3 regions of the Rhizobium sp. 01L410 genome follow, and region 1 is predicted to be linked to each of the others. Evidence: predicted binding sites of a transcription regulator. Region 1 holds the regulator's gene; each other region holds the start of a gene.
The links. The regulator PhoB, encoded in region 1, activates phosphate uptake and scavenging genes when phosphate is short. The targets are predictions, from matches to a motif close to TGTCATNNANCTGTCAT.

Region 1 (7,438 bases):
CTTCAAGACGCCGGTCGTTGAATCCGGCGGCACGGGCGCTGGCCTCAAGGAATTCTGCAAGGGCGTTGGCGAAGACACCATCGACGTTGCAAACGCTTCGCGTCCGATCAACAAGAACGAACTGGAAGCCTGCAAGACCGCCGGCGTTACCGACATCCAGGAAGTGAAGATCGGTTATGACGGTATCGTCTTCGCAACCGACTCGTCCAACCCTGACGTCGCCTACGTTCCGGAAGATCTCTACAAGGCTCTGGCCGCTCAGGTCGTCGTTGACGGCAAGCTCGTTGCCAACCCTTACAAGAAGTGGTCGGAAGTCAATCCGAAGCTCCCGGCTGTTGATATCGCTGCCTACATCCCGGGCGAAAAGCACGGCACCCGCGAAGTCTTCGAACTGAACGTTCTGGCCGCTGGCTGCAAGGCTTCGGGCGCACTCGACGTCATCGCCAAGGAAATCACCGACAAGGCCGCTCAGCAGAAGGCTTGCGTCGCAGTCCGTAAGGACGGCGCTGCAGTCGATATCGACGGCGACTATCCGGAAACGCTGGCACGCATCGCTGCCAACAAGACCGGCGTTGGCGTCTTCGGCCTCTCCTTCTACGAAAACAACGCTGACAAGCTCAAGGTTGCTTCGATGAGCGGCATCGTTCCGTCGACAGAAACCATCGCTGACGGCACCTACCCGGTTTCCCGCCCGCTGTTCTTCTACGTCAAGAAGGCACATCTCGGCGCCGTTCCGGGCCTGAAGGAATACGTCAACTTCTTCGTATCCGACCAGATGATCGGCCCTGACAGCCCGCTCGTCGAATACGGCCTCGTTGCTGCTCCGGACGCCGAGCGCGAAGAGATCCGCAAGGCCGTAGAAGCCGAAAAGACGATGTAATCAATAAGCTGGCGCGGTGCCTTGGGGGGTGCCGCGCCGGTTTTCGACTGAGGTACCCTTGCCCGGTCAGGCGCAAGGTTTCGAGTTTCTCCATGATTGGGAAGCCGGCGGCGATATCGCAGCCCGTGCTTTTGGGGCCGAGCGCCTGGGGACGTAAAGAATGAGCACATCCATTATACTCTTGTGTCTCGTGGTGCTTGGCGCGCTGGCCTATGTGGCCGCCCGCAGCCGAGCCACGGCACTTGCCGGGGGCAAGTCTTCCGTGCTGCATTCGCGGCCGGGTTATTACGGCGCTTATGCCGCCATCTGGGCCATCCTTCCGGCCCTGATCGTTCTCTGTGTCTGGCTCGCCGCCAGCCCAGGCATCATCGAATCCACCGTCCGCGAATCCTTTCCCGATGATGTGAAGGCGAAGACCACTGCCGAGCAGGATCTGAGCTACAGCATGGTCGCGACCGTCGGCCGCGGCCTGAACCTGCTCACATCCGAAGAAGTCACGGCAGTCGGCTCCGACACCAAGGCAGTTCAGGCCAAGCTCAACGAGAAGGGCGTTCCGCTCGCCGGTGAGCCGCAGCCCTACATGCTCGATGCCGCCAAGCTGCTGAATGCCGAAAGCGCTTCCAGCCGTCTGATCATGAGCGCGATCGTGCTCGTACTTGCCGTCGGCGGCGCGCTCTACGCCCTGCGCGGCGTCAAGCCACGCTTCAGGGCCCGCAACCGCGTCGAGCGCGTCATGCTCTGGGGCCTGTTGCTGTCTTCGTCTATCGCCATTCTGACGACCATCGGCATCGTTCTGTCGATGCTGTCGGAAGCCATTCGCTTCTTCGCCAGCGTTCCCGCCGCGGACTTCTTCTTCGGCACCGTCTGGGATCCGCGCTTCGCGGGTGCCGGCAGCTCGTCCTTCGGTCAGTTCGGCCTGATCCCGCTGTTGCTCGGCACGCTCTACATCGGCGCCGTCGCCATGCTGGTCGCCGTACCGGTCGGCCTCTTCGCCGCCATCTACATGGCCGAATACGCTTCGCCGAAAATTCGTTCGCTTGCCAAGCCGCTGCTCGAAGTTCTGGCCGGTATCCCGACCATCGTCTACGGCTTCTTCGCGCTCGTCACCGTCGGCCCGTTCCTGCGCGATCTGTCGTCGCAGGTCAGCGGTCTTCTGACCGGCGACTACACGAACTTCATCCAGGCACAGAGCGTTCTGACCGCCGGTATCGTCATGGGTATCATGCTGATCCCTTACGTGTCCTCGCTGTCCGACGATATCATCACCGCCGTGCCGCGTGCGCTGCGTGACGGTTCGCTCGGCCTCGGCGCCACGCGCTCCGAAACCATCAAGAAGGTCGTGCTTCCCGCCGCTCTTCCGGGCATCGTCGGTGCGCTGCTGATGACCGCATCGCGCGCCATCGGCGAAACAATGATCGTCGTGCTTGCAGCCGGTGTTGCCGCCCGCATCCAGATCAATCCTTTCGAGCCGATGACGACGGTGACGGTCAAGATCGTCAACCAGCTGACGGGTGACCTCGAGTTTACCTCGCCGCAGACGCTGGTCGCCTTCGCGCTCGGCATTACCCTCTTCTTCATCACGCTTTGCCTCAATATCTACGCGCTCTACATCGTGCGCAAATACCGGGAGCAGTACGAATGACGAATATTGTTTCTCCCGTTGCAGGCATCACTGTCTCCAAGGCTCCAGCACGCCGCGACATCGGCATCAAGCGCCGCTATGCCGCAGAACGCCGCTTCCAGGCCTATGGCATCGCTGCCATATCTTTCGGCCTGATCTTTCTGGCGATCCTGCTCTCGACGGTCATCCGCCAAGGCTATACCGCCTTCCAGCAGACGGCGATCACGCTTCCGGTGGAATTCACCGAAAAGACGATCGACCCGAGCAACAAGCGTGCAACCGATCCGTCGGTCCTCGTCTCCGCCAACTATGGTGCCCTGCTGCGTGACGCCATCGTCAAGCAGCTGAATGTGAACGCCTCGAGCCGTCCTGACGTCCGCGATGCTTCGGCCATGCTCTCCAAGGGCGCTCCGATCCAGCTGCGCGACATGGTCGTTTCCGACCCGTCGATCATCGGCAAGAGGGTCAATGTCACGGTGCTTGCCGACGCCAATATCGATAGCGCCAGCAAGGGCCAGATCGATCTCTCTGTCGACGAGAAGAACCGCAAGGTGAACGACAAGCAGGTCGGCTGGATGAACGAGCTGAAGGCGAGCGGTGCTCTCTTCAAGCAGTTCAACACAGGCCTCTTCGTCAATGGCAATTCCAGCCGTCCGGAAGCGGCAGGTCTGGGCGTCGCTCTCATCGGCTCGCTCTACCTGATGCTGATCGTTCTGGTTCTTGCTCTGCCGATCGGTGTCGCCGCCTCGATCTATCTTGAGGAGTTCGCGCCGAAGAACAAGCTGACGGATCTGATCGAGGTCAATATCAACAACCTCGCTGCTGTTCCGTCGATCGTCTATGGTCTGCTCGGCCTCTCCGTCTTCATCAATTTCATGGGCCTGCCGCGTTCCGCATCGCTGGTCGGTGGCCTGGTGTTGACGTTGATGACGCTGCCGACCATCATCATCGCCACCCGTGCTGCGTTGCGTGCCGTACCGCCGTCGATCCGCTCGGCCGCTCTCGGTCTCGGCGCATCGAAGATGCAGATGGTGTTCCACCACGTGCTGCCGCTCGCCATGCCGGGCATCCTGACCGGCACCATCATCGGCCTGGCGCATGCGCTCGGCGAAACCGCGCCCCTGCTGCTGATCGGCATGGTCGCCTTCGTCGCCAATGCGCCGACCACGCCGCTCGATCCGTCCACGGCACTTCCGGTCCAGGTCTATATGTGGGCCAACGAAGCCGAACGCGCCTTCGTGGAGCGTACCTCGGGTGCCATCATCGTCCTGCTCCTGTTCCTGATCGTCATGAACATCGGAGCCATCCTCTTGCGCCGTCGCTTTGAGCGCCGCTGGTAAACGGAGTAGAAACCCATGAACATGTTGACAGAAGCAGCAGTTGAGAAGGCTCTGGACCAGAAGATGAACAGCATCCCTTACAAGATGATCGGCCAGGACGTTTCGGTCTATTATGGCGAGAAACGTGCGCTTTTCGACGTCAAGCTGAACATCCGTGAAAACACCGTGACCGCGCTTATCGGCCCGTCCGGCTGCGGCAAGTCCACCTTCCTGCGCAGCCTGAACCGTATGAACGACACGATCGACAATTGCCGCGTTACCGGCAAGATCACGCTCGATGGCGATGATATCTACGATCCGGATATCGACGTCGTCGAATTGCGCGCCCGCGTCGGTATGGTGTTCCAGAAGCCGAACCCGTTCCCGAAGACGATCTACGAAAACGTCGCCTACGGCCCCCGCATCCACGGCCTCGCCAAGTCGAAGGCCGACATGGACCAGATCGTCGAAACCAGCCTGCAGCGCGCCGGCCTCTGGAACGAGGTCAAGGACCGTGTGCATGAATCCGGCACCGGCCTGTCTGGCGGCCAGCAGCAGCGTCTCTGCATCGCCCGCGCCGTCGCGGTCTCGCCTGAGGTCATCCTCATGGACGAACCCTGCTCGGCGCTCGATCCGATCGCAACCGCAAAGGTCGAGGAGCTGATCCACGAGCTGCGCGAAAGCTACACGATCGTCATCGTGACGCACTCCATGCAGCAGGCGGCCCGCGTCTCGCAGCGCACCGCCATGTTCCACCTCGGCAACCTCGTCGAGGAGAACGACACCGACAAGATGTTCACCAATCCGGACGATCCGCGCACCCAGGACTACATCATGGGCCGCTTCGGCTGATCTTTGGCGTCACGACTTCCGATAGAGACACTCAAGGACATTTCCCATGGCATCGACACATATCTTTTCTGCATATGACGAAGATCTGAAGTTCCTGACCCGCCGCATCTCCGAGATGGGCGGTCTGGCGGAACAGATGGTCTCCGACGCTGTGCGCGCGCTGGTCAATGGCGACGGCGCACTGGCGCAGAAGGTCATCTCCGACGACGTGATCCTCGATCACGCCGAGCGCGAGATCAACGACAAGGCGATCGTCACCATCGCCCGCCGCCAGCCGATGGCGTCGGACCTGCGCGAGATCATGGGGTCGATCCGCATCGCCGCCGACCTCGAACGCGTCGGCGATCTCGGCAAGAACACCGCCAAGCGCGTCATCGCCGTGCAGAGCACCGGCGTTCCGCGCAAGCTCGGCCGCGGCCTGGAGCATCTCTCCGAACTGGCGCTCGTCCAGCTAAAGGAAGTGCTCGACGTTTACACGACGCGCGCCGCCGACAAGGCGAAGTCGATCCGCGAGCGCGACGAGGAAATCGACGCGATGTACACCTCGCTGTTCCGCGAGCTCCTGACCTATATGATGGAAGATCCGCGCAACATCACCAGCTGCACGCATCTGCTGTTCTGTGCCAAGAACATCGAACGCATCGGCGACCACGCCACCAACATCGCAGAAACCATCTACTACATGGCGACCGGCGCCCAGCCGGAGGGCGAGCGTCCGAAGGACGACACCGCCAACACCGTCGGCGCGGTCACGGAATAATATCCGGACCGGGCCTCAGGAGACAGAACAGAATGATCCCGAGAGTTGCAGTCGTTGAAGACGAAGAAGCACTGAGCGTGCTTCTTCGTTACAATCTCGAAGCCGAAGGTTTCGAGGTCGACACCATCCTGCGCGGCGATGAGGCGGAAATCCGCCTTCAGGAGCGGACGCCGGACCTTCTTATCCTTGATTGGATGCTGCCTGGCGTATCAGGCATCGAGCTTTGCCGCCGGCTGCGCATGCGCCCGGAGACCGAGCGTCTGCCGATCATCATGCTGACGGCGCGCGGCGAGGAAAGCGAACGCGTTCGCGGCCTGTCGACCGGCGCCGACGACTATGTCGTCAAGCCGTTCTCGACGCCCGAGCTCGTCGCTCGCGTCAAGGCGATGCTGCGCCGCGCTAAGCCCGAAGTTCTCTCGACCGTGCTGAAATGCGGCGATATCGAACTCGACCGCGAGACGCACCGCGTTCATCGCAAGACCCGCGAAGTCCGTCTCGGACCGACCGAGTTTCGCCTGCTGGAATTCCTGATGGCCTCTCCCGGCCGCGTCTTCTCGCGCTCGCAGCTTCTGGATGGCGTCTGGGGTCACGACATCTATGTCGACGAGCGCACCGTCGATGTCCATGTCGGCCGTCTGCGCAAGGCGCTGAACTTCTCCAATATGCAGGATGTCATCCGCACCGTTCGCGGCGCTGGATATTCGATGGAAGCTTGAAGCTTTCGGAATTGAGACACAAAAAAACGGGCCGTAAGGCCCGTTTTTCGTTTGTGCTTACCCGGCTCAGTTTGCCCGGGCTGCTGCCCTGCGGCGCTCGTTGACCGGTTGGTAGGCCAGACGCTGGTGGTAGGTGCAGTAAGGCGAAGAATCCGGGCTTTCGCAGCCGCAGAAGTGGAAATCGTCCTTCAAGGGATCGCCGACCGGCCACTTGCAGGTGCGCTCGGTGAGCTCCGTCAGGCCGAGACGGCGGGAAATCGGGACGATCACGTTCTTGGCGGGACGGTATTCCATCTCCTCCATCACGTCGATTTCGATCTCTTCCTTCAGCATCGTCGCGCCCTGCTGGCGGGTGACCGTACGGGTCGTCGCCAGACGCGATGCGTAGGTTGGGGCGCGGGGTGCTGCCGCCGTACGCTTGGGAGCGCGGGCAGCCGTGGCGTTGCCGCCGGCCTTCGCACGGCCCGGCAGCGCCAGACGGTGAACCTTGCCGATAACGGCGTTACGGCTGACGCCGCCAAGCTGGGCAGCGATCTGGCTCGCGCTCAGCCCTTCGGACCACAGTTTCTTGAGTTTCTCGACCCGCTCGTCTGTCCAGTTCATGCCCTGTGTCTCCGCCGTTTAAGCGTTGCGAAGGCAGAATCCCTCACTGTTTGCCCCGGACGAATCCGACACAAGAAACGCTTGACTAATTTTGGTGACTAGTTCCGCCGCATGCAGTCTAGTAATTGAGTTTTAACCTAGTGTGAGGCTGACTCCGTGACAAGAGTCGCAGGAATCCGGATGAATCGAATTCGGGGTTTTCCCCAACTTGCTTCCCCTGAGAGTCATTTCTGCAACATTAGCTGTTGATAAAACGCGACATTGCTTGAGCGTCTCTCAGAAGCCACGAAAGCCGCAGTTTTGTTGACATTGCAGTGCGAAAAGTAAATAGTGCAAGTCGCCGCCGAAAGGCGGCATTTTTAATTTTTCGGACCTGGTTTTTAGCCGGAGTCCGGTTGCCCGTAAGTTGACAGGAGACCGCGCCATGGCTGAAGCCGCGCCGCTATATGATACCTATTCTCGTGCCCCATTGCGGTTCGAGCGAGGTGAGGGCGTGTGGCTGATTACCGAAAGCGGCGAACGATATCTGGATTTCGGTGCCGGCGTCGCGGTGACCTCGGTCGGCCACAGCAATCCGCATGTCGTGGATACCCTGAAGGCACAGGCCGACAAGGTCTGGCACCTGTCCAACATCTATGAAATCCCCGGGCAGGAAAAGCTCGCCAGGCGGCTGACGGAGGCGACTTT
Region 2 (7,438 bases), on a different contig from region 1:
TCTATGAAGTTCTGGCGCGGGCAGTCAAGCGCGGCAGCGACGAGTTGACGCTGGCGAGCGACGCATCGAGCCTCGCAACGCCGATGGCGATGGTGCAGATGCGCCATTTGCTGCATCCGGCACAGCGGCGCAAGAAATAGCAGCGACTCATTTTGCACTGCAGCAGTTGATCTTCTGCGCACCAAGCGTTAATCGAAATCCTATGCAGCGTTTTCCTGGAACACTTCTGGACGGTTATCGCAACTTCATGAGCGGGCGCTACGCAGATGCGCGCGACCGTTACAAGACACTTGCGGAAAACGGCCAGAACCCGACGACACTCGTCATTGCCTGTTGCGACTCCCGTGCGGCACCGGAGTTGATCTTCGATGCCGGTCCGGGCGAGCTCTTCGTCATCCGCAACGTCGCCAATCTCGTTCCGCCTTATGAACCCGACGGGCATTTTCACGCCACATCCGCGGCGCTGGAATTCGCCGTGCAGGCGCTGAAGGTGACCGACATCGTGGTCATGGGGCATGGCCGTTGCGGGGGCATTCGAGCTGCCCTCGATCCAAGCGCTGAGCCGCTGTCTCCGGGTGACTTCATCGGCCGCTGGATGTCGCTGGTGAAGGACGCTGCCGAACAGATCGGCAGCAACGATATCATGACCCAGACCGAGCGGCAGACGGCGCTGGAGCGTGTATCGATCCGCAACTCGATCAACAATCTGCGGACTTTCCCCGAGGTCAAAGCCCTCGAGAAGGAAGGCAAGATTGCCTTGCACGGCGCCTGGTTCGATATCTCGACCGGCGAACTGTGGGTCATGGATGCGGAAAGCCGGGATTTTATCCGCCCGGAAGCATAGGCCTTAGCCTATAGGTTTATGGGTTCTTTAAGGAATCCCGTTAAGATTTCATCGACAGGCACCCTCAACCACCGGCTTACGGCGGCCTTCGATGAAATTTGAGACAACCAGCAAGATCATTCTGGCGGCAATTCTGCTGCCGTTCATGTTCATGATCGCCGAAGGCGTTCTGGTTGTCCGTTCGTCATTTCATCAATATCTGTCGCTTGAGAAGGACTACCGCTTCGCCGACGTGCTGGCGCGAGGCGGCACGATTGCGGCGACAGAAATTTTGGGTGAGATCGTCGCGACGCGACAGTATCTCGCTCATCCAGGCAGCGAAACCGCTGCAGCGATGCAGCAGAGCCGCCAGCAGCTCGACGGTGAACGTCAGAAGTTCAAAGGTAGTCTGCCGCCGGTCGACGAGCTTGACGGAAATCTGGGGGCTGAGCTTTCCGATCTCGCGCTGGCTTACAGCCGCATCGTCTCTATCCGCGCGGCGGTTGATCGCGGGCTCTATGCCGGGAGCGATCCTGTCTATGTCTATTGGCAGGCGGCGATGAAACAGCTCGATGTCGTCGATGCGCTTTCGCCGCTCATCCAGGATCCGGTGCTGCTCGGAAAGTCGAACGAGCTGATGGGCGTGCTGCTTACCTATTATGCCGAGCGGTTGATCACCTCACTCGGCACGCGCTACCTCAACGAACACAATTACAGCCTTCGCTCCAGCGACCTCTTCATGCAGGGCAGAACCATGCAGGCGGCGGGCATGGACCATATGGTGTTTCACAGTTCGTCGCCGCTGGTTGCGGCGATCATGGAATACCTGAAGAGCCCCGCGCAGGTTCGTGCCGATGCCGTGACCGACGCGATATTGACGCGGGAGGCGCGTCCGCATGCTGCCGTTCGCGACGAGTGGTCGCGCGCGCAGGCCGAACGCATCGATTTTCTCAAGGGAAAGATCGGCGAAGCCGCTGCGGATATCCACCGCACCGGAGAGGCGCTCGCCAAGCGTTCGCATCTTCACATGACGCTGGTTCTCGTTCTCTGCGGCGGTCTGCTCGTTCTTGCTGGTGTCGTTGCCACGCTGGCGACCAAGGGGTTGAGGATGATCTCGCGCCTGTCACGCGAGCGCGAGGCGCTGGTTGGCGAACTCAGAAGCGCTGCGCAGACGGATCTCTTGACCGGTCTCTACAATCGCCGCGGATTCGAGGCGGCTGCCGCAGCGCTCTTTGCCCAGGCGGAAAGCGGTTCGCGCTGGATCTCCGTCGTGATTTTTGATCTCGATCACTTCAAGAAGATCAACGATATTCATGGTCATGATGCGGGTGACATCGTGCTTCGCCATGTCGCGGCAACGGCCAAGCAGCATTTTCGCAGCTTCGACCTGCTGGTCCGGCATGGCGGCGAGGAATTTCTGGCCTTGCTGCCCGATGCGTCGCCGGATGAGGCAGCAGAGATTGCCGAGGGCGTTCGCACTGCCATCGAGGCTGCGATGATCGATCTTCCCGGCGGCGAATGTCTTTCGGTGACCGCGAGCTTCGGCTGCGCCGGCCGGACGCTTGGCGGTGGCACGCACAATTTCGAAGATCTCGTCAAGCGCGCCGATATGGCGCTCTATGCAGCCAAGGCGTCCGGACGTAACCGTGTCGTCTCGGGTCCGCTGGTGCCGCAGGCCACAACGGTCAAAGCCGAGGCCAAATGAAAAAGGCGCCGCAAGCGGCGCCTTCAATTCAATTGCAAATGGGTGGCTTACTGGCCGCCGTCGATCTGCTGGCCGATATAGGCGATCGCCTGCTGGTAGACGGTTGCCGCGTTCCAGCCCTGGATAGCGACGAAATTCGGTTCGCCCGGCTGATAGCCGGCACCTGCGCGCCAGCCGTGACCCTTCAGGAAGTTTGCTGTCGATGCCAGCGCGTCAGCACGCGAGCCGACCATGTCGACACGGCCATCGCCATCGCCATCGGCACCGAAGCGGACGACATTGCGCGGCAGGAACTGCGTCTGGCCGATCTCGCCATGTGCGGCGCCGCGCGCCTGCGGGCTCAGATAGCCTTCAGAGACGAGCTGCAGGGCAGCATAGAGCTGGTCGGTGAAATAGTCCGAGCGGCGGCAGTCATAGGCCAGCGTCGAAACGGCTGACAGCGTGTGCTGCGTGCCCATATAGCTGCCGAAGCCGGTTTCCATGCCCCAGATCGCGATCAGCGGGCCGGCCGGCACGCCGTAGCGGCGTTCGATCGACGTGAAGAGAGCCTGGTTGGAGCGCTTCATGCCCTTGCCGCGGGAAATGATCGCCGCACCGCCGCGCTTCTGCATGAAGGCGTCGAAGGACAGCTTGAAGCTCTTCTGGCCACGGTCGGCAGCAATCGTCGGACGATTGTAGGCGACGTTGGCGAATGCACGGCTCAGAACCGACTGGCTGACGCCCTGTGCTGCAGCTTCCTGCTTGAATTGCTGCACCCAGGCATCGAAGCCGGCGCCATTATTGCCGCATTGCGCGGCGTTGGCCGCTACCGGAACTGCATGGAAAGCGCCCACCGCCGCGATGGCCGCCACCAAGAATTTTGTCATGCGCATGAGAAACCCCGATCTCGATCTGCAGTCGCTGGAATGCCGGGCAGAATGCCAGCCAAGGGTGATTTTGTCACGATCACCTTTTGGCGAGATTGGCCGCCTGCCGCACGATTGCCGCCTGGCTGGTTCAAAGAAAGCCCCGCAAGTCTGACGACATGCGAGGCTGATAGCAAGCTATGGTTAATATTCGGTATCAGGCGGCCTGCTTGCGCGGCTTGATGAGGCCACGATTGACGAGAAGCTCGGCAATCTGAATGGCGTTCAGCGCGGCACCCTTGCGCAGGTTGTCGGAAACGACCCACATGTTGAGACCGTTTTCGACCGTCGCATCTTCGCGGATACGCGAGATGAAGGTGGCGTCTTCACCGGCAGATTCGTAAGGCGTGATGTAGCCGCCGTTCTCATGCTTGTCGATGACGAGGCAGCCCGGTGCATCACGCAGGATGTCGCGGGCCTGATCGGCGGTGATCTCGTTTTCGAATTCGATGTTGACCGATTCCGAATGGCCGATGAAGACAGGCACGCGAACTGCGGTGCAGGTGACCTTGATCTTCGGGTCGAGCATCTTCTTGGTTTCGGCCAGAACCTTCCACTCTTCCTTCGTATAGCCGTCTTCCATGAAGCTATCGATATGTGGAATGACGTTGAAGGCGATGCGCTTGGTGAACTTCTTGTTCTCGATCGGATCGGCAACGAAGACGGCGCGCGTCTGGTTGAAGAGCTCGTCCATGCCATCCTTGCCGGCGCCGGAAACGGACTGGTAGGTGGAGACGACGACGCGCTTGATCTTGGCGAAATCATGCAGCGGCTTCAGCGCGACGACGAGCTGGGCGGTCGAGCAATTCGGATTGGCAATGATGTTGCGCTTGGTGAACTGGGTGATGGCGTCCGGGTTCACTTCCGGCACGATCAGCGGCACGTCCTGATCATAGCGCCAGGCCGAGGAATTATCGATGACGACGCAGCCCTGCTGGCCGATCTTCGGCGACCACTTCTTGGAGACTTCGCCGCCGGCAGACATCAGGCAGATGTCGGTGTCGGAGAAATCGTAGTTTTCGAGATTGAAGACCTTCAGCGTCTTGTCGCCGTAGGACACTTCCGTGCCCTGCGAACGCGAGGAGGCAAGTGCTACGACTTCGTCAGCCGGAAAGCCACGCTCGGAGAGGATGTTGAGCATTTCCCGGCCGACATTTCCGGTTGCTCCCGCGACTGCTACTTTGAAACCCATTTTCAGCTCTCTTTCTCTTCTCTCCTCTTGTCCGGTGAGGGGGGAAAGCGCGAAATCATCGCGGCTTCCTGTCCCCAGCCGAGCCGGGGAGAGAGCGGCAGGCCAGAGACGTCAGACGGTTTTCGTCGTCGTTTTGGCCTTGGTTTTGGAAGAAACCGGAACGGCAATATCCACCCCGGCACTCAGTGCCCGGTCATTGCATGCAGCAATGGCGTGTTCGAAGCGAACCATGGATAATTCCTTTTCCGCCGTTGCTCATAAAACGTTTTCCACAGGAGTCAAGGTTTTTACGCCTGCGGGCGGCGCCTGGTGTCGGTGCGGCAGATTGTCATACCGGTGTCATCGACATGTCATCCCCCAAGGCTATCTCCGGCCCGTTGTTCATTTACTGCAACGAAAACGGGGGTTTTCCATGCGTATGATTTTTGCCGCTCTGGCGGCCACGACGATTCTTGCCGGTGCCGCGCAGGCGACCACGCTTTATCCGCTTGATCGCGCAACGATTCTTGCCGGTTCGCCATTTGACTTCAAGGTTGAGCTCAGCAAGCAGGTAGAGCCCGAGGACGTGAAGATCACGGTCAACGGTCAGGACTACAAGACGGCTCTCGGGGGCGAGGCCAAGTTTGTAGAGCTTGAAAAGGGTAAGGACGACAAGGCACTCGGTTCCGCCGTCATCCTGCGTGGCCTGACGATCGCCGCACCCGGCGACTACAAGGTCGAAGTCTCCGCCGGCGACGAGAAGAAGTCGGTTACCTGGAACGTCTATGGCACCGGCGACGCGCCGAAAGCCAAGAACGTCATCTTCCTGATCGGCGACGGCCTGTCCGTTGCGCATCGCACCGCTGCCCGCATCATGTCTAAGGGTATGACCGAAGGCAAGGCAAATGGCCGCCTCAACATGGACGATGTGCCGCCGGCAGCTTTCATCGGCACATCGGCAACCAACGCTGTCGCCACCGACTCCGCCAATACCATGTCGGCCTACATGACGGGCCACAAGACAGCCGTCAACGCGATCGGCGTTTATGCGGACCGCACGCCCGACTCGCTCGACGACCCGCGCGTGGAGACGATTGCGGAAGCGATCCGCCGCCAGACCAAGAAGTCGATCGGCATTGTCGCGACCGCCGAAATCGAGGACGCCACACCGGCTGCGGTTGTCTCCCACACGCGCAATCGCAACGACAAGGCCGATATCGTCGGGATGCTTCTCGATGTGAAGCCGGAAGTCGTCCTCGGCGGCGGTTCTGCCTACTTCCTCGGAAAGAACATTCCGGGCTCCAAGCGCAAGGATGACAAGGACTACATCAAGCTCTTCCAGGACGCCGGCTACAAGCTTGCCATCGACAAGAACGAGCTTGCAGCCAACGCATCGGCTGAAGGCAACCTTCTCGGTCTCTTCCATACCGGCAACATGGACGTCACGCTCGATCGCGAATTTCTAAAAAAGGGCACCGTCGAGAAATTCCCGAACCAGCCGGGTCTCGTCGAGATGGCAACGGTCGCGCTCGATCGCCTGTCCAAGAACCCCGACGGTTTCTTCCTGATGGTCGAGGGTTCGTCGATCGACAAGATGTCCCATCCGCTCGATTGGGACCGCGCCGTCGTCGACACCATCGAATTCGACAAGGTCGTCGGCCTTGCCCGCGAATTCCAGAAGGCCCATCCCGATACGCTGATCGTCGTCACCGGCGACCACACCCATGGCGTTTCGATCATCGGTACTGTCGATGACGAAAAGCCGGGCACGGAGATGCGCGAAAAGGTAGGCACCTATGCCGAAGCGGGCTTCCCGAATTATACCGACGACAACGGCGACGGCTATCCCGACAAGATCGACGTCACGCGCCGCCTCTTCCTCAGTGCGAATAACGGCCCCGACCATTACGAGACGTTCCGCCCGAAGCTCGACGGTCCGTTCGTTCCTGCCGTGCAGAACGAAAAGAAGGAATATGTCGCCAACGAACAATACAAGGATGTTCCCGGTGCCGTGTTCGTTCAGGGCAACATTCCGAAGAGCAGCGACAGCGGCGTTCATGCCGTCGATGACGTCGTCCTGCAGTCGGATGGTCCGGGCTCCGAAGGCTTCCGCGGTTACATGGAGCAGAGCGATGTCTACAAGGTACTCGCCGACGCTTTTGCACTCGGTGTCAAACAGACCAACTGACGGAGCGCGGTGAACCGCCTCTTCCGCGTAATCTTCCCGGCCGCCGATCTGCGGCCGGGAACTTGCAAGGAGTTTGATATGCATAGGATCACACGCCGGAGCCTTTTCGGTATGATGATGGCATTGCCGGTGCTGATGTCTGCAAGATGTGTCGAAGCTGCCGACGCAACGCTCAGCTTCGATGAGCTCTATGGGAAATTCGGCGTTCTCGGCGTCGAATAAAGGTGAAGGCGCTCGCCGGCAGGCAAATCAGCATGCGCGGCTTCATGGCGCCGCCGTTGAAAGCGGAAGCGCAGTTTTTCGTGCTGACGGAAATTCCGATGTCGCTCTGCCCATTCTGCTCGTCTGATGCCGACTGGCCCGACAATATCGCCGTCGTCTATCTCGACGAGAAGCAGACCTTCGTGCAGCCCAGCCAGACGATCGAAGTGCGCGGCATTCTCGAATACGGCTCGTGGACCGATCCCGAAACCGGCTTCGTCAGCCTGCTGCGCCTGCGCCAGGCCGAATATTCAGCGGTCTGATGCTGGCGCTCGAGATCAGCAATCTGTCGGTGACGTTCAGCGGACTCAACGCACCGGCGCTTGAGATCGGCGCGCTGGCGCTGTCTGCCGGCAGCCGGGTTGCGGTGACCGGGGCTTCCGGC
Region 3 (7,438 bases), on a different contig from region 1:
CTTCACTGTCAATCTGCCGTTCGCGGTCGCCGCCGCCAAGCTTGATCCCAAGCCGCTGCCGGTCAATGTGCGCGGCGCGCGCATTCTCGTCATCGACGACAACGAGGTGAACCGCGCGATTCTCAGCGAACAGCTGACGCTCTGGGGCTTCGACGGCGTGGCGGCCGAAAGCGGGGCGACGGGGATTGCCATTCTGGAGGCCGCGCATCAGGTCGGCGTCGAGGTCGATGCGCTGGTGCTCGACTATCACATGCCGCGCATGAACGGGGCCGAAGTAGCGCGCCGGCTGCGCGCCGATCCGCGGTTCGAGAACCTGCCGATCATCTTCCTGACGTCGATGGATATTTCGGGCTCCGAGAAGGAGTTCGCGGCGCTGAACGGCCAGGCGCACCTGATGAAGCCGGCCCGCGCAAACCTGCTGCGCGGCACGATCGTCGAGGTCGTCCGGGCCAAGCGCGTGAAGCAGGCTTCGGAAACCGAGCTCGCGCGGCTGCAGGCGGAAGCGCAACTCAAGGAGCCGGGATTCGAGGAACCCGTGCGCGAGGAGACTCGGCGCAAGGCCGAGTTCGTCGATGTGCTGGTGGCCGAAGATAACGAGGTCAACCAGATTGTCTTCACGCAGATCCTGCAGGGCACCAATCTCAGCTTCCTCGTGGTCAACAACGGCCAGGAAGCGGTCAATGCCTGGGAAACCCATTCGCCACGCATCATCATGATGGACGTGTCGATGCCCGTCCTGAACGGCCACGATGCGACGCGGGCGATCCGGACCCGCGAGCGCGGGCAGGGGCATCGTGTGCCGATCATCGGCGTTACCGCGCATGCGCTGGAAAGCGACCGAGAGCTTTGCCTCGATGCCGGGATGGATGACTACATGTCGAAGCCGATCAGCCCGGAACTGCTGGAGGAGAAAATCCAGCTATGGCTCGGCAAGACCGAGCCGGTGCCGGGCCGCTCCGGCCTATAGGGGTTTCGTGCCGCAGAGCATTTCGCGCTTTCCCGCAAAGCCCTTGCGGCGCTCGACCGCAAAGCCTGCGGCGACGAGATTGCGGCGGACGAAACCGGCTGCGGCATAAGTGGCGAAGCTGCCGCCCGGAACCGTCTTCTCGCAGACCAGCCGCATCAGCTCTTCCGACCACATGTCGCCATTACGCGACGGGGCGAAGCCATCGAGATACCAGGCATTGAAGTTTGGCTCTGCAGCCTTCACGCCGTCTAACGCGGCACCGCAGACGACAGTGAGACGCGTTTGCGGATCGAGATCGAGGCTAACGATGCCGGTTGGTGCATTCGTCCAGGCGGACGTCAGCCCATCGCGTTCGGCATCGATCTCGGGCCAGTGCGACAGGGCGCGGTGGATCTCCTCGCGCTGCATCGGATAAAGCTCGAAGGACATGAAGTGCAGATGCTGGCCGTCGCTGCGCTGTAGCCTCCACTGCCGCCAGGTCTCGGCGAAGTTCAGGCCTGTGCCGAAGCCGAGTTCGCCGATCTGGAAACTCTGCTTTTTAGCCCAGCGTTCCGGCAGGCCGTTGCCCGCGAGGAAGACGTGGCTACATTCGAGGCGGCCGTCGGTCTGGCAATAAAAGTGGTCGCCAAAGGCCTGCGAATAGGGCATATCGCCGTCTCGCCATTCGAGCGGCTGGCTTTTGCTGCCAATCTGATCGGGATCGATATCTGTCATGCCACAAGCCGATAGTCCGGCTCTTCTCTCCGGTCAATCCGCCGATCTTCTGATCGCCGGCGGCGGCATCATGGGTCTGTGGGCGGCGGTTTACGCCGAGCGGCAGGGCATCGATACGCTGCTGATCGATGCAGCAACGATCGGGCAGGGAGCCAGCGGCGGTCTGCTCGGCGCGCTGATGCCGCATATGCCGGACAAGTGGAATGCCAAGAAGCAGTTCCAGTTCGATGCCCTGGTCAGCCTTGAGAGCGAGATCGCGGGGCTTGAGGTGGCAACCGGGCTTTCGGCCGGCTACCAGCGCTCCGGCCGTCTTATCCCGTTGCCGAAGCCGCATCTGAAGACCATTGCGCTCCGTCACTCCGCCGATGCCGAAACCAACTGGCGTCAGCAGGGACGGGCGTTTCACTGGCATGTCAGCGATGTACCACCTGTTCAGGGTTGGATCGACGCGGCAGCAGGCGAGAGCGGCTTCGTTCACGATACGCTGGCCGGTCGGGTGGCGCCGCGCGCGCTGATCGCCGTCCTCCGGGCGTTCCTGATGCGGGCGAAGCATGTTCGGCTTCTGGAGGAGGCGGCGCTCGACAGCCTTGATACAGGGGCGCGGATTGCCGTTATCGGCGGCCGGAGCATCGGCTTCGGCGATTGCATCATTGCCGCCGGGCACGGATCGTTCCCAATCCTTCAGCGCTTCACGCCTGATCTTCCGCAGCCGCTCGGGCAACCGGTGAAGGGGCAGGCGGCGCTGTTGAAAGCCGATGTCGATCCCGCAATGCCGACGATCTTCCGCGACGGGCTCTATGTCGTTGCGCATGAGGGCGGGCATGTCGCGGTCGGCAGCACCAGCGAGAACAGCTTTGCGGAACCGTTGTCCACAGATGCGCTACTCGATCCGCTGATTGTCGCTGCGCGCGAGATGGCGCCGGTCCTGCGCGATGCGCCCGTCATCGAGCGCTGGGCCGGCTTGCGGCCGAAGGCGATCGACCGCGATCCGATGGTGGGGCCATACCCGCTTCATCCGCATCTGCATGCGCTGACCGGCGGTTTCAAGGTCAGCTTCGGCCTGGCGCATCGGCTTGCCGAAGCTGTCGTTGCACCAATTGCAGGCGAAAAGCTCTCCTTCGACCTGCCTGAAAGCTTCGCGCTTTCGAGCCATATCACGGCCGCTTCACGCTAAACGTGAATTCGTCCAGAGTATATTTCGTTATTCTGTCATGCAAATCACCTATCTGCTTGCGCATCGACGGCGCCGGATTCGGCCGTGCGCCGCATTCTCAGATGGAGGAAATCGCATGCGCTATGCCATTTGCTTCACGCCTTCGCCGAGCGATCCGCTCAGCCATGTGGCGGCCAATTGGCTTGGCCGCAACGTTTTTTCGGGCGAGATGCTGGAGCCGCCGGCCGTTCGCGGACTCGGCATTCACGAAATTGCCTTCCACACGGCCGTCCCGCGCCGCTATGGCTTTCATGGCGTGCTGAAGGCGCCGTTCCACCTCTCCGCGGAGGTATCTGAAGCGCAACTATTGCGGGAATTGATGCGCTTTTCCGGCACGTTCCAGCCGTTCAGCGTGCCGCGCATCGAAGTGGCGCGGCTTGGAAACTATTACAGCCTGGTTCCGACGCTGCCATGCGAGAATGTCCGCTATCTCGCATCGTCGATCGTTCAGCATTTCGATGGCTTCCGGGCGCCACTTTCGGAAGCCGATATCGAGCGGAGTGATCCCGACGGCTTGTCGGCGGCGCAGTTCACGAATCTACACCGCTGGGGCAACCCCTATGTGATGGACGAATACCGGTTCCACATGCCGGTGACCGGGCCAGTCAATGTTGTCGACATGCCGCGCATCGAACAGGCGCTGCGCGGCATCTTCGAGCCGGTGCTGGCGGAGCCGATCGCCATCTCCAATATCGCGCTGATGATGGAAGAGGGCATGGGCGGGCCGTTCCGCGTTCATTCGCTGCATCCGATGGGCAAGGTCAGCGCCCGCAAGATCGCCTGATCACTTTTGTTCAAGAAGCGGCTGCGGAAAACTGCTATATCGGCGCGATGCAGAATATTTCCCAGGAACAGGCGACTGTTGCCATGCCGCTTGCCGGGGCGGAGACGACCCGCTTCTGGCGCGACCGGCGCTTCGACGGCATGGAATGCCTGAGCGCGACCTTCCTGACCCACGAGTTTGCGCCGCATGCGCATGATACTTTCAGCATCGGCGCCATCGAGAGCGGCAGCCAGATCGCCACGATCCGTGGTGCGCGCGAGGCATCCGGTCCGGGCGATCTCTACCTGATCAATCCCGGCGAGACGCATGACGGTGCGCCGACGGATGGCGGTTACCGCTACCGGATGATCTACCCTGACATGGCACTGTTCCGGGAAATTCTTGAGGACGTGACCGGCCGGGCCTTCCACGGCACGCCGGCCTTCGGCAAGCAGATCCTCCATGATCCAAAGCTCGCCAATGCCTTTCTGGAGGCGCATAGGACACTGGAGACGGGGGCCGGGGCGCTGGAGACCGGGCAGGGCATGTTCCTGGTGCTGGACGCGATGTTCCGCCAGCATGGCAGCTCGATCATCATTCCTGTCGATAGCGCCGAACGGTCGGCGGTGCGCCGGGCGCGCGACTATCTGGTAGAGCAATATGAAAGCGATATCGGTCTCGAAGAGCTCGCCGCTATCGCTGGTCTCAGCCGTGCGCATCTGATCCGCGCCTTCCGCAAGGAGTTCCACATCACGCCGCATGCCTTCCTCACAGATGTCCGCGTCAGGATTGCCCGGCGCAAGCTGCAGGCAGGCGAACAGCCGGCGGAGATCGCGCTCGAATGCGGCTTTGCGGACCAGGCGCATTTCACCCGGCATTTCAAGGCCCGCACCGGACTGACACCCGGCCAGTACCGCGCCCGGTAATCACTTTCGTTCAAGACGGCGTTCTTGCGCCGCTCTATGACCTCCGCAGCAAGCGGAGTTTTTGAACGTGAAAAAGAATGAATTCTGGGCGGAATTTTCCGGCGGTATGCGCGCGATCGCACCGCTGATCGCCGCCGTCATCCCGATCGGCCTGGTCTTCGGCGCAGTCGCTGCGACCAAGGGGCTGTCGCCGCTTGAGACCGCACTGATGAGCGCGCTGGTCTTTGCCGGCGGGTCGCAATTCGTGGCGATGGATATCTGGACGCATCCGGCCTCCTGGGCGGGCCTCGGCTTTGCGGCACTGCTCGTCAATATCCGCCACGTGCTGATGGGCGCTTCGATCGGCACCAAAATGCAGGCCTTTGCGCCGCGCGCCCGTTATTTCTCGGTGCTGTTCCTCGCCGACGAGATCTGGGCGATGGCCGAATTCCGGGCCGGTATCGCGCGGCTGACGCCGGCCTGGTTTGCTGGGCTTGCCACGCCATTTTATCTGACCTGGCTGCTGTCCAGTCTCGCGGGGGCAACACTCGGCGCCTTCCTCGGTAATCCCGTCACTCTGGGCCTCGATTTCGCTTTTCCTGCGGTCTTCATCGTGCTGGTCATGGGTTTCTGGAAGGGATCGGAGACCGGTGCGGTCCTGCTCGCCAGCGGTGCGGCGGCCGTCCTGACGCAGCATTTCATCCCCGGTGTATGGTACATCGCTGCCGGCGCATTGGCCGGGCTTGCCGCCGCGATGGTCAGCGGCAAGCGCCGCGTGGAGGTGACGCCATGACGCTCGATTTCTCGACATTGCTTGCCATCCTGGCGATGGCGGCGGCAACCATTCTGACGCGCGTCAGCGGTCTCTTCCTCATTCGCCATGTGTCGCTCGACGGCAGCAGGCGCAAGGCGATCGAATCCATTCCACCGGCGGTGCTGATGGCCGTCGTCGCGCCGACAGCCTTTGCGACCGGGATTGCCGAGACCATCGCCTGCGCCGTCACCGCGCTCGCAGCGCTTCGTTTGCCAATGCTGGCGGCCGTCGCATCGGGCGTCGTCTGCGTCGCGGTCCTCAGGGCGATCGGGCTTAGCTGAGTGATTTCGTGAGAGACTTTCGCGTTTCCGGCTCGACTTTCGCTCTCCGGGTGTTACCGTTTCGCCTGTCCTCGAGAAGGTGATTTCATGGCATCCGATACCTATCCGCGCAATCTAATCGGCTACGGCCGCAACACGCCCGATCCGAAATGGCCGGGCGGCGCGCATGTCGCCGTTCAATTCGTCATCAATTACGAGGAAGGCGGCGAGAGCTGTATTCTCGATGGCGATCCGGCCTCGGAGAACCTGCTGTCGGAAATCGTCGGCGGTGCTGCCTGGCCGGGGCAGCGCAACCTCAATATGGAATCGATCTATGAGTATGGCTCGCGCGCCGGTTTCTGGCGGCTGTGGCGGCTGTTCACCGAACTCAAGGTGCAGGCAACCGTCTATGGCGTGACACTGGCCATGGCCCGCAATCCGGAAGCCGTCGATGCGATGAAGGAAGCCGGCTGGGAGATCGCCAGTCACGGCTATCGCTGGCTGGAATACAAGGATTTTCAGGAAGATCTGGAGCGCAAGCACATTCTCGAAGCCGTGCGCCTGCATACCGAATTGACCGGCGAGCGGCCCTACGGCATGTACCAGGGCAAGCCCTCGGACAACACGCTGCGGCTCGTCCAGGAAGAGGGCGGTTTCCTTTATTCGTCGGACTCTTATGCCGATGATCTGCCTTTCTGGGTGAAGGGCGCGGATGGCAAGCCGTTCCTGATCGTTCCCTATACGCTCGAGACCAACGACATGCGCTTTGCCACCCCGCAGGGTTTCAATTCCGGCGATCAGTTCTTCACCTATCTGAAGGACGCCTTCGACACGCTCTATGCGGAAGGCAAGGAGGGTAGCCCGAAGATGCTGTCGGTCGGGCTGCATTGCCGTCTCGTCGGCCGTCCGGGCCGCGCTGCGGCGCTGAAGAGCTTCATGGAATATGTCCTGTCCCACGAGAAGGTCTGGGTGCCGCAGCGCGTCGAGATCGCCAGACACTGGCACCAGCATCACCAGCCGGAGACGATCTGATGATCGCGCGGGAGGAATTCGTAAGTCGCTTCGGCGGCGTCTTCGAGCATTCGCCGTTCATCGCCGAGCGCGCCTATGACGACGGCTTCATCCACGGCGAGCTGACGGCGGACCGTGTTCACACGCCCATGGTGGCGATCTTCCGGGCGGCGAGCGAGAAGGAGCGCCTTGGCGTGCTGCGCGCCCATCCCGATCTCGCCGGACGTCTGGCGATCGCGGGTGAGTTGACCGAAGACAGCAAGCAGGAGCAGGCAGGCGCCGGGCTCGACCGTCTGAGCGCGGCGGAACACAAGCGTTTCACCGAGCTCAACAACCACTACACCGAAAAATTCGGCTTCCCTTTCATCATTGCGGTCAAGGGTCTGAACAAGGACGATATCCTCGACGCCTTTGAAAAGCGGATCGGTAACAGCCGCGAGGAGGAATTTGCGACGGCCGCCGGTCAGGTCGAGAAGATCGCGCTTCTGCGTCTGAACTCCATGCTTCCGGAGCGCTGAACGATGCGGAATTCTTTCCTCGCCGTTCGCGCTCGCCTATAGTCTCAGTTGCAGGAGACGGTGCAATGAAGCCATCGGAAGTGCTGGAGAAAAACAGGCAGGCGATCCGCGACGCGACGAAGCGTTTCAACGCGGCGAACCCGCGCGTCTTCGGCTCGGTGGCGCGCGGCGAGGACCGGCCTGATAGCGATCTCGATATTCTCGTCGATGCGCTGCCGGGGACGACGCTGTTCGATCTCGGCGGGTTGCTGGAGGAATTGCAGGATATCCTTG

Region 2: the regulator PhoB is predicted to act here: its motif matches at 4,952-4,968, upstream of AC1DV9_RS10200 (alkaline phosphatase).
Region 3: the regulator PhoB is predicted to act here: its motif matches at 2,878-2,894, upstream of AC1DV9_RS17550 (DUF1045 domain-containing protein).

Annotation. Positions count from the first base shown of each region.
Region 1 is NZ_JBFTST010000003.1:72,638-80,075, reverse strand. Features, by position in the region: gene AC1DV9_RS07595 (substrate-binding domain-containing protein) at 1-880, shown strand, start outside; gene pstC (phosphate ABC transporter permease subunit PstC) at 1,041-2,522, shown strand; gene pstA (phosphate ABC transporter permease PstA) at 2,519-3,841, shown strand; gene pstB (phosphate ABC transporter ATP-binding protein PstB) at 3,857-4,672, shown strand; gene phoU (phosphate signaling complex protein PhoU) at 4,719-5,432, shown strand; gene phoB (phosphate regulon transcriptional regulator PhoB) at 5,465-6,148, shown strand; gene AC1DV9_RS07565 (GcrA family cell cycle regulator) at 6,215-6,751, opposite strand; gene AC1DV9_RS07560 (aspartate aminotransferase family protein) at 7,176-7,438, shown strand, end outside.
Region 2 is NZ_JBFTST010000004.1:94,248-101,685, forward strand. Features, by position in the region: gene pdxY (pyridoxal kinase PdxY) at 1-140, shown strand, start outside; gene AC1DV9_RS10175 (carbonic anhydrase) at 203-844, shown strand; gene AC1DV9_RS10180 (diguanylate cyclase) at 936-2,528, shown strand; gene AC1DV9_RS10185 (lytic murein transglycosylase) at 2,576-3,400, opposite strand; gene AC1DV9_RS10190 (aspartate-semialdehyde dehydrogenase) at 3,591-4,625, opposite strand; partial or broken gene AC1DV9_RS10195 (hypothetical protein) at 4,737-4,920, opposite strand; gene AC1DV9_RS10200 (alkaline phosphatase) at 5,038-6,792, shown strand; partial or broken gene AC1DV9_RS10205 (hypothetical protein) at 6,871-7,316, shown strand; gene AC1DV9_RS10210 (ABC transporter ATP-binding protein) at 7,316-7,438, shown strand, end outside.
Region 3 is NZ_JBFTST010000007.1:250,508-257,945, reverse strand. Features, by position in the region: gene AC1DV9_RS17565 (response regulator) at 1-967, shown strand, start outside; gene mnmC2 (tRNA (5-methylaminomethyl-2-thiouridine)(34)-methyltransferase MnmC2) at 962-1,681, opposite strand; gene AC1DV9_RS17555 (NAD(P)/FAD-dependent oxidoreductase) at 1,680-2,855, shown strand; gene AC1DV9_RS17550 (DUF1045 domain-containing protein) at 2,971-3,678, shown strand; gene AC1DV9_RS17545 (AraC family transcriptional regulator) at 3,726-4,583, shown strand; gene AC1DV9_RS17540 (AzlC family ABC transporter permease) at 4,690-5,355, shown strand; gene AC1DV9_RS17535 (AzlD family protein) at 5,352-5,657, shown strand; gene puuE (allantoinase PuuE) at 5,745-6,668, shown strand; gene uraD (2-oxo-4-hydroxy-4-carboxy-5-ureidoimidazoline decarboxylase) at 6,668-7,165, shown strand; gene AC1DV9_RS17520 (nucleotidyltransferase family protein) at 7,231-7,438, shown strand, end outside.